One region of the Ciceribacter azotifigens genome, then DNA from elsewhere that is predicted to be linked to it. Evidence: riboswitches for the same ligand, from Rfam matches in the RefSeq annotation. Region 1 holds a riboswitch; the other holds the start of a gene.

What was found. A riboswitch is a leader RNA that binds a small molecule or an ion and turns the genes downstream of it on or off. The one in region 1 is predicted to bind cobalamin.
Region 2: it holds a riboswitch for cobalamin, as region 1 does, so the genes downstream of both, ACM6UT_RS16360 (energy-coupling factor ABC transporter permease) here and bluB (5,6-dimethylbenzimidazole synthase) in region 1, are expected to answer to the same signal.

Annotation. Positions count from the first base shown of each region.
Region 1 covers NZ_JBLQTA010000004.1:232,844-238,275, forward strand. Annotated here, with positions in the region: gene ACM6UT_RS08475 (DUF2865 domain-containing protein) at 1-944, shown strand, start outside; gene bluB (5,6-dimethylbenzimidazole synthase) at 975-1,667, opposite strand; cobalamin riboswitch at 1,714-1,917, opposite strand; gene ACM6UT_RS08485 (TolB family protein) at 1,962-2,792, opposite strand; gene ACM6UT_RS08490 (NAD+ synthase) at 2,820-4,499, opposite strand; gene ACM6UT_RS08495 (LTA synthase family protein) at 4,670-5,432, shown strand, end outside.
Region 2 covers NZ_JBLQTA010000012.1:832-6,263, forward strand. Annotated here, with positions in the region: gene ACM6UT_RS16350 (aldehyde dehydrogenase family protein) at 1-1,165, shown strand, start outside; gene ACM6UT_RS16355 (hypothetical protein) at 1,223-1,438, opposite strand; cobalamin riboswitch at 1,649-1,864, shown strand; gene ACM6UT_RS16360 (energy-coupling factor ABC transporter permease) at 1,919-2,572, shown strand; gene ACM6UT_RS16365 (phosphoribosylaminoimidazolesuccinocarboxamide synthase) at 2,776-3,726, shown strand; gene ACM6UT_RS16370 (TetR family transcriptional regulator) at 3,735-4,409, shown strand; gene ACM6UT_RS16375 (efflux RND transporter periplasmic adaptor subunit) at 4,584-5,432, shown strand, end outside.

The sequences.
Region 1 (5,432 bases):
AGGTGGTCGGAGATACCGCAGCGATGCGACGCTTCTCCAGCGCTATCGCCAGGCAAAACTTCGAGATTCGCAAGGCCCGCCAGCGCTTCCTCGACCTGCGCTGTGGGTCGCCGAGCGTCACCGACTACGCGGCGATGAACCGTCCGGAATGCGTCGCGCTTTCCGCCGACATCAAACGGCTGGACGCGGAAAAGCAACAGCTTGCGGACAGGCGCGATGCCGCGCGAAGCGGTGGCACGCAGCGCAACGAGGTCCGACAGAAGATTCTCGACACGATGGACGCCAACCGCTGCGACGACGAGCCGGTGGAGGCCGATACCACGCCTGCCGATCCTCCGCGCACCCCCTATCTCGACATGGTGGCGCCGCGCGTGGGTACGGACGGATTGCCGACGGGCGGCTGGCAGAACGGTGCCGGCGACCTGCAGACGCTTTGCGTGCGCAGCTGCGACGGGGCCTTCTTCCCGATCTCCTCGAATACCACGCCGCTCACTTTCCGGCGCGACGCGGAGCTCTGCCGGCAGATGTGCCCCGGCATCGAGACCGAGCTCTATTTCCGTTCTGTCACCGAACCAGAAAGCGGCGAGATGATCTCGACCGTGACAGGCAGGCCCTACCGGCAGTCGCCGACGGCGTTCTCCTACCAGAGCCGGCGCAAGGGCGAGCAACCCTCCTGCACCTGCAATCTCACGGACTTCTATCGCAAGATGAAGGAGCAGGCGGCCGGCGCGAACGTCCCCGACTACGGCTCTTCCGTCATCGACCTGAAGACGACCGGCAAATCGCTTCCCCAGCAAGCCGCTCCGTCCGCGCCCGTCGAGCGGCCTTACGACCCGGCGGAGAGGAAGGTGCGCCAGGTCGGCCCCGTCTTCATCCCCAGCGAGACGAGCGGTATCGACCTCAGGCATCCTGCGCTCTCCGGCCCGCAACCCATTCAGCAGTAGGGCACGGATGCCTGCGGCGTCCGTCGGATCTCAGCCGACGGACCTCTCCTGCCAGGTTTCGGAGAAAACCAGATCCTCAAGCGGCAGGCGCTGCCGCCAGCCCTTCACCGCCAGCTCCGGCTCTCCGTAAAGCGCGTCCACGTAGCCGAGGCAGAACCAGCCGATCACCTCGACATGCTCCGGGATCGAGAGAATCCGCTTGAGCTCGTCCTCGTGGAAGATGCTGACCCAGCCGACGCCGACGCCTTCGGCGCGCGCCGCAAGCCAGAGGTTCTGGATCGCGCAGACGGTCGAGTAGCGGTCCATGCTGAAATTGTGCGTGCGGCCGAGGACGACCGGACCGCCGCGCGTCGGGTCGCAGGTTACGCAGATGCCGAGGGGTGCCTTGCGGATGCCTTCGAGCTTCAGCGCACGATAGTCCTCACGCTTCTTGCCCGAGAACATTCCGGCGGCCTCGTCATTGGCGCGGCTGAATGCACGCCAGACTTCCTCGCGCCGCTCGGCATCGCGCACGAGAATGAAGTTCCACGGCTGCATAAAGCCGACCGACGGCGCGTGATGGGCAGCGGACAGCAGCCGCCAGACGAGATCGTCCGGCAGAGGGTCCGGCAGGAACTGGTCGCGCACGTCGCGGCGGGTCTCTATGGCTTTGTAAATGGTGGCGCGCTCCTCAACGGAGAAGGCGCCGGCTCGGACCATATGGTCCATCGGCTCGTCCGGCATCGTCAAATCCCCAACAATGCAAAGGACCGCCCGCCGTCCGCGCGGGCCAAGTCTATCTTGCCAGGCCGGTCTTCTGACTCGGCTTCCGCTGCCCGTCGCCGCCTTCCCGGCCAAAAGGCCAGTGACGCGAACCGGAAGACCGGTTCCTTGCGACAGGCATCCGCCACACAGCGTTGGGCACGTTCCGGATTGTCACCGGATTCCCGATTCTCCCGCCTTGCCGGCGGGCACCTGACGCAGCCGATTGTTCACAGTTCGCCGCCGGTGGCAAGTCCGACTACGTGCAACCCGGTTTCACTCGACGGGGAAATAGCGGACATAAGCGAAGGCGTCGCCGTCGGGAGACCAGCTCGGCACGTTCAAGGAGCCCTGTCCGCCGAAGAGCTCGATGAGCGTTTCCGTCTTTCCCGTCGTGATATCCATCCGCCGGATCGAAACCTGCTTGTCGCGCGGATGGCCTTCGACATCCGCCCCATAGGAGAGGAAGACGAGCGCGTCGCCTTTCGGTGCGGGGTGCGGAAACCAGTTGGCAAGGCCGTCGTCGGTCACCTGCGTGAGCCCGGTGCCGTCGGGCCGGATCTTCCAGATCTGCATGAGCCCGCTGCGATCGGAGTTGAAGTAGATCCACTGCCCGTCCGGCGAATAATCAGGGCCGTCATTGTGCCCGCCGCCGCGGATCAGCTCCCTCTCCTCGCCCCCATCGGCGGAGATCGTGTAGATGCCGAACTCGCCGTCGCGGATTCCGCAATAGGCGAGTTGCAACCCGTCGGGCGACCAGCCGTGCCAGTAGGACGGCAGCCTCGCGGTCACCTGCCGCGGCACGCCGCCCGCCGCCGGCAGGACATAGATGCACGATTTGCCGTGTTCGGTCTTGTCGGAGATCGCGAGCATGGTGCCATCGGGGGAAAGCCCGTGGTCGTTGTTGCACGCGCCGGCAAAGCCCGTATCGATCCGCTCCGGCAGCACACTTCCATCGATCGGCAGCCGGTAGATCAGGCCGTCGCCGTTGATCACCAGATATACACCGTCCGGCGTCCAGTTCGGTGCCTCGACCAGCGCCTCCGTCTGCCAGACGACCCTGGAGGTGCGGCTTTTGCAGTCGAATATCTCTACGGAACTGCGCATGCTCGCCTCCTGTCGGGATCGGCGGGATCAGCGGTCCCGGAACCGGTTGGTAATCGGGTAGCGCCGGTCGCGGCCGAAGTTCTTCCGGGTGATCTTGACGCCAGGCGCCGACTGCCGGCGCTTGTATTCGGCAAGGTAGAGCAGATGTTCGATCCGGTGGACGGTCGCAACGTCGTGGCCGCGCGCGACGATTTCTTCGACCGACATCTCCTGCTCGACGAGACATTCGAGGATGTCGTCCAGCACTGGATAGGGCGGCAGCGAATCCTGGTCGGTCTGGTTCGGCCGCAACTCCGCGGACGGCGCCTTGGAGATGATGTTGGCCGGAATGACCTCGCCCGCGGGCCCGAGCGCGCCCTGCGGCACGTTCTTGTTGCGCCAGCCAGAAAGCGCGTAGACCTGCATCTTGTAGAGGTCCTTGACCGGATTGAAGCCGCCGTTCATGTCGCCGTAGAGCGTCGCATAGCCGACCGACATTTCCGACTTGTTGCCGGTCGTCACGACCATGGCGCCGAACTTGTTGGAGATCGCCATGAGGATCGTGCCGCGCGTGCGCGCCTGCAGGTTCTCCTCCGTGACGCCCGGTTCGGTTCCCTCGAAGAGCTCAGAGAGCGCCGAGATGAAGGCATCGACGGGCTCGCCGATCGGCACAATGTCGTAATGGCAACCGAGCGCCTTGGCGCAGGCCGCGGCATCCGAGAACGAGCTTTCCGAGGTGTACCGGTAGGGCAGCATGACGGTCCGCACCCTCTCGGCGCCGAGCGCGTCGACCGCGATCGCTGCACAGAGCGCCGAATCGATGCCGCCCGAAAGGCCGATCACCACGCTCTTGAAACCGTTCTTGTTGACGTAGTCGCGCAGACCGAGCACGCAGGCACGATAGTCGGCCTCCGCCTCCTCCGGCACGTGGGCGATGTGCCTTTCGTCGCAACGCCAGCCGTCGGCACTGCGCTTCCAGGTCGTGACCAGGAGCTCGGCCTCGAACTGGTTCATCTGGAAGGCGAGCGACTTGTCGGCGTTGAAGGCGAAGCTTGCGCCGTCGAAGACGAGCTCGTCCTGCCCGCCCACCTGGTTGACGTAGACGAGCGGTAGTCCACACTCGATCACCTGCTTCAGGGCAATCTGGTAGCGCACGTCGATCTTCGCGCGGTAGTAGGGCGAGCCGTTCGGCACAAGAAGGATTTCCGCTCCCGCTTCGGCGAGCGTCTCGCAGACGCCGAGATCGCCCCAGATATCCTCGCAAACCGGGATACCGATGCGGATTCCTCGAAAATTCACAGGACCCGGCATCTCACCGGCAATGAAGACGCGCTTCTCGTCGAATTCGCCGTAGTTCGGCAGGTCGATCTTGTCGCGGGTCGCGATGATCTGCCCCCGGTCGAGGACGGCAACCGAATTGTGCCGGCCTTTCTCGCCCTGCCGCGGGAAACCGATGACCACCCCCGGCCCGCCGTCGGCGGTGTCGGCCGCCAGTTGCTCAACTGCCGCGAGGCAGTTCCTGAGGAAAGCTCGCTTCAGTACAAGATCCTCCGGCGGATAGCCGGATAGGAAGAGCTCGGTGAAAAGCACGAGGTCGGCGCCGGCGGCGGCAGCCTGGCTGCGCACCTCGCGAGCCTTGGCGAGATTGCCGGCGACGTCGCCGACAGTCGGATTGAACTGCGCGATTGCAATGCGAAGAATGTCGGGGCGGTTCGTAGTGTCGCTCATACCTTTCGTTTAACGCGAGCCGGACGCAGCCGCAACGCCACAAGACCAAATCCAGCGCGGAAAACAGCGGGGAACTCTCCCATGAACGGCCGGTTCATCTGGCGTTCATTACAGTTATGTGACAGAGGAACGACAGTTTTCTGACATGCCGTCCAAATTTGGAGAGTGCCTTGGTTGAGATCGTTTCCGATCCGGCTATTTCCATCACGCCCGACAGGGCCGTCGCTTCCGTCGCCGCGAAGGCGAACCGACGGGACGGCTATGCGTGGGCGGCTGTTCGCCTCGGCAATCTTCTGCTCCTCGCCATACTGACGGTGCTTACGACGGAGTGGATTGCCCGCGGCGATCTCCACGAAGCCCTGCGCTTCCTGATCGCCACCGACCGTCCCGGCCCGGCAGCGGTCGGCATCCTCTTCCTGCTTTTTGCTGCAACCGACGCGCTTCTCGGCCGCGCCTACCAGTCGGCGCTGGTCCTGGTACCGCTCGCCGTCATTCCCGCCTTCATATCGGCCCAGAAGCAGCTCTTCCTGTCCGACCCGCTCTATCCGAGCGACATGCTGTTCGGCCGCCAGATCCTGCAACTGCTGCCGGTCATGGTGGCAGCACGACCCTATCTGGCGGTAGCAATCGCCTGCTTTCTGGTCGCAGCCCTGGTCGCGCTCGTCTATCTGTGGTTCTTCGCATGGCGCCGCTTTCCGTCGCTCTCCCGTCCGGCAAAGCTCTTCCGCCTGCTAGTCGGCGTGCCGCTCATCGGCGGCTTCCTCTCGCTGATGGACTATGCCGAATATTCGCCGCTGCGCGACCGCCTGAACATTATCCCGATGATGTGGGACCAGCGTGAGAACTATCTGCACAACGGCTTCCTGCTCGCCTTTGCCTTCAACCTGCCGATGGCGAACGTCACCGCGCCGGAAGGCTACGGTGCGCAGGCGA
Region 2 (5,432 bases), on a different contig from region 1:
CAAGGTTCTGCCCGAAGCGCTCGGAGAGACGGTCCGGGCCGGCCAGATCTTCGATTTCTTCGCTGGCGAATGCCTGCGGCTCGCGGGAGAGGTCTTGCCCTCGGCGCGGCCGAACATCGGCGTGGAGATCACCCGCGAGCCGATCGGTCCGGTCGGCCTCATTACACCCTGGAACTTTCCGATCGCCATTCCAGCCTGGAAGATCGCCCCAGCGCTCTGCTACGGCAACACGGTCGTCTTCAAGCCGGCCGAGCTCGTGCCGGGCTGTGCCTGGGCGATCGTCGACATTCTCGATCGTGCCGGTCTGCCCAAGGGCGTCATCAACCTCGTGATGGGCAAGGGCTCGGTCATCGGCCAGGCGATGCTCGACAGCCCCGATCTCGCCGGCATCAGCTTCACCGGGTCGGTCGGAACCGGCAAGCGGATCGCCGTCGCGTCCGTCGAACACGGCCGCAAGTACCAGCTCGAGATGGGCGGCAAGAATCCGTTCGTCGTCCTTGACGACGCCGATCTCGACGTCGCGGTGAATGCGGCGGTAAACTCCTCCTTCTTCTCGACAGGCCAGCGCTGCACCGCGTCTTCGCGGCTGATCGTCACCGAGGGCATCCACGATCGCTTCGTCAGTGCCGTCACCGAACGGCTCCATGCGCTGAAAGTCGACAACGCGCTGAAGACCGGCACGGACATCGGCCCGGTCGTCGACGAGCGGCAACTGGCACAGGACATGGACTATATAGAGATCGGACGCAAGGAAGGCGCGAACCTCGCTTTCGGCGGCGAGCGCCTCAACCGGGAAACACCGGGCTTCTATCTTCAGCCGGCCTTGTTCACCGAGGTCGACAACCAGATGCGGATCGCACGGGAAGAAATCTTCGGGCCGGTCGCCACCGTCATTCGCGTAAAGGACTATGAAGAGGCGCTGAGCGTCGCCAACGACACGCCCTTCGGCCTGTCCTCTGGCATCGCGACGACGAGCCTGAAGCAGGCGACCCATTTCCGCCGCAACGCCGAAGCCGGCATGGTGATGGTGAACCTGCCGACGGCGGGCGTCGACTTTCACGTTCCCTTCGGCGGTCGAAAGGCGTCGTCCTTCGGCTCCCGCGAGCAGGGCCGTTACGCGGCCGAATTCTTCACGGTCGTGAAGACACAGTATACGCTCGCCTGACACGGTACGGCCGGGGGAACCTCCCCCGGCCGTCTGCATGGGACAATTGAGGCGATGTCAGCCCTTGGTGATCACGATCAGGGTCGTAAAGATCACCGGCACGGCGGTCAGGGCCGGCAGGATGATTGCCGGGTAGCCGAAGTACGCAATAGCGAGAAGCCAGACCAGGACCAGGTTGAGGATAAAGAGAAGCTTGGCCGTAGTCGGTCCGGTAAAGGCTTCCCTGAGCATCCATCCGAAGACCGGAACACTGTAAACCATTCTTGCGAGCATATCGGATTTCCTTTCTTCACCGGCAGCCTTGACTTTCGTCAACCCACTAGACGCCGTGAAGAGGCGCTGCAATGCGGCATTTTGGCCCGTATCCGTTCATGGCGGATTGCCCGCGTCCACGTGATCGACTATCACGACACGGTCTGCATCAAGAAAGCTCGTGGTCCCGGCCGCAACAGCCCATCCCGCGTCGCCAATCGAACTGCAGGCTTATTCAAAACCAGCGATGGTTCCACCCGACGAAAGCGAAGTGGTGGATGAAAAGGGAATACGGTGAGGATTACCCATCAGGGGCCGAGACCGTAGCTGCCCCCGCAACTGTGAGCGGAGAGCGACGTCCAGCATGCCATTGGCCGGAAACGGTTGATAAGGCGGACCGAGCCGAGACCCGCGAGCCAGGAGACCTGCCATCGCTTCGGCCACGATTTCCGTGGCGTCTCAAGCAATTCCGCGCGGTGGGCGCGGAGGAAAGGCAATAGAATGCATATTGAAGTTGGAATTATCGATCCGGTTCGTATCGCCCTTGCGAACGCGGCCGCCCTCGGCGTCGTCGCATCCCAGCTGCCGGCCGTCGTGCGCAATCCGCTGGTCGTGCCGAAGGCCCTCGTCTCCGCGGTGGTGTTTTCCGCCCTGATGCAGGCCTGGCACCTGCCGGTCGGCCCGTCCGAACTGCACCTGATCGGCGCGACGACCATCTACATGCTCTTCGGTTTTGCGCCGGCCATGCTCGGCTTCGCGCTCGGTCTCGTCCTGCAGGCTTTCCTGTTCGAGCCGGGCGACATCCCGCATCTCGGCGTCAACGCGCTTTCCCTGATGGTGCCGATGATCGCTGTCCACTACAGCTTCGGCCGCCGGCTCTTCGATGCGAAGCTGCGCGACCGCTTCAATCTCGGCAAGGTCCTGCGCATCGACGCCGTCTACTATGCGGGCGTCTCGGCGATGGTCGGCTTCTGGCTGATGATCTCCAACGATGCGGTCGCCCTCACCGACTGGGCCGCCTGGGTCGCCGCCTATTTCCCGGTCTTCGTCGTCGAAGCGTTCATCACCTTCACCGCCGTGTCGGTGATTAAGGGCTTCCGCGCGAACGGGCTGGTCTACCGCATGACCGAGGTCGATCGTCTGACCTTCGCCTGAGTCCGGCTGGCGGTTGCCGCCTGTCACAAAACCAGGAAAGCGCATGGACGTCGGGCCATGCGCTTTTTTCTTTTGATAAGCGCCGGCCAAAGCGCCTTGGCTTTCCTTCCGCCGAAGGCCTCGCTTGACAAAACCGGGCGGAAAACTAAGGGTCCGGCGAGGACGACCGGCGTCCGTTCCATGACATCAGAAGGGCGAGGCCATTGCGCATTCTCTCCGAAGCCTACTTCCCCGAACTGCCGAACTACTATCGTGGCAAGGTTCGTGAAAACTACGATCTTCCGGACGGCCGGCGCATCATCATCTCCACCGACCGACTGAGTGCCTTCGACCGCATTCTGACCTGCATTCCCTACAAGGGACAGGTGCTGACCCAGACGGCCCGGTACTGGTTCGAACAGACGAAGGACATCTGTCCGAACCACGTGCTGGACTATCCTGACCCGAACGTCGTCGTCGGCAAGAAGCTCGACATCCTTCCGGTCGAAATCGTCGTGCGGGGATACCTCGCGGGAACGACGGGCACCTCCATCCTCACGCTCTACAAGGCCGGTCAGCGGGAAATGTACGGAATCCGGCTGCCGGACGGCATGCGCGATAACCAGGTCCTGCCGCAGGCGATCATCACCCCGACCAGCAAGGCTTTCGATGGCGGCCACGACGAGCCGCTGACGCCGGAACAGATCGTCTCGACCGGGCTTCTGACGCAGAAGCAGTGGGACACGCTTTCGGATTACGCGCTGGCGCTCTTCGCTCGCGGCCAGAAGCTCGCCGCCCAGCGCGGGCTCATCCTCGTCGACACCAAATACGAGTTCGGCACCGACAAGGACGGCACCATCATCCTCGCCGACGAGATCCACACGCCGGACAGCAGCCGCTACTGGATCGCCGACAGTTATCCCGAGCACTTCGAGAAGGGCGAACGCCCGGCGAGCTTCGACAAGGACTTCGTCCGGTCGTGGGTCGCCGAGCGCTGCGATCCTTACAAGGACGAAGTTCCGGAAATTCCGGCGAAACTGGTCGAGGACACCTCGAAGGTCTATATAAAAGCATATGAGGCAATCACCGGCGAGACGTTCGTGCCGGACGACAGCGGGGAAACGCCGCTGGCAAGGGTTCGCGCAAATCTCGATCGCTACTTTCCAAGGAGCTGAGTGAAACGTTGGCGATCGCGCCGAAAGAGGAAGCGTTCCCGTCGAGCAAAGGACGGACCGGCGCGCGCACCGCGCGAAGCCCACGCAAGCCGCGTCGCCCGGCGGCGGAGACGCGCGAGGACATCCTCAACACGGCCGAGGAACTGTTCCGCACCAAGGGCTTCACGAACGTTGCGGTGGCGGACGTCGCCGCAGTACTTGGCATGTCGCCGGCCAATGTGTTCAAGCACTTCCATTCGAAGACGCATCTCGTCGATGCCATTTCGGTTCGCCATCTCGAATCGATGATCGAACGGCTCGCCCGGCCGGACGACCACAAGGCTCCTCCGGAGCGCCTCCTCCACTTCGTCGAACAGTTGATGGAAAGCCATCTGCGGGATCTGCAGAAGAGCCCGCACCTCTTCGAGATGATCGTTTTCTCGGCCGGTCAGGAACTGCCCTGCGCCGAGCAGTACCGCGAGATGCTTATCGACGACATTGCCCTAATCATCGAGGCGGGCGTCGAAAGCGGCGTCTACCACGTCAAGGACAGCCGCAAGGCCGCCGAAATTGCGACTCTGGCACTGGCCTGCGTGCTCCACCCGGTATTGATCGCCCGGGAAAAGGCAGACATATTGGCAACACGTTGCCGTGAAGTTGTCGCTCTGATCGATACCGCACTGCAAAATCCGCTTGCAAAGTGACGATACCATTATTACGTCACTTTGCATCGCCTCCCGTCCAGCGACGCTAGGACGACGCGGAATTATGCCGTCGCCGTCCCTTGTCCGGGATGGACATGGCCTATAAAAATTGACGCCTGCTATTTCGTCGGCCCTGCCGATCCTCTCGTGCACGCCTCTTTTCGGAAAGAACTGATGTCCAGACGTTTTCTGCTGCCTTCTCTGTTCCTGCTCGTGACCGCCGCACTGGCGGGCTGCAATGATTCCGGCGATCAAAAGGCCGGCGCTGGCGCGGGGGCGGAGCGGCCGCCGTCGCCAGTCAGCGTCGTCATCATGAAGAAGGCCGAACAACCGCTGACCACCTTGCTTCCGGGACGTGCCGCCGCCTTCCAGGTCGCCGAAATTCGGCCGCGCGTCAGTGGCATCATCAAGGAAATCGCCTTCAAAGAAGGCGGCGAAGTGAAGGAGGGCGAACTCCTCTACAAGATCGAGGACGATACTTATCGCGCCCAGGTCGCTCAGGCGGAAGCCAGCCTTTCCAAGGCCGAGGCCAGCGTTCCGAGTGCGGAAGCCAATCTCGCCCGTTACGAGCGGCTGGTCGGCAGCGGCGCGACACAAATCGAATTCGAAAACGCCAAGGTCACCCTGCTGCAGGCAAAGGCAGATGTGGCCGAGGCCAAGGCGGCATTGAACTCCGCGCAGATCAACCTCAACCTCACCGAAATCCGTGCGCCCTTCGAGGGCGTTACGAGCGCCTCGAATTTCTCGATTGGCAACGTCGTGACCGCCAACCAGACGGATGCGCTGACGACACTGCGTCGCCTCGACCCGATCTACATCGAACTGACGGAATCGAGCGCAAACCTGCTGCGTCTGAAGCAATCGATCGCCGCCGGACGGTTGAACGAGGGCAGCGGCAACGACACGGCCGACATCCACCTGACGCTCGAGGACGGCATTGAGTATCCGCATGTCGGCAAGCTCGACATGTCGGACATGGCCGTCAGCCAGACGACCGGCACCTATTCGATCCGCGCCGTGTTC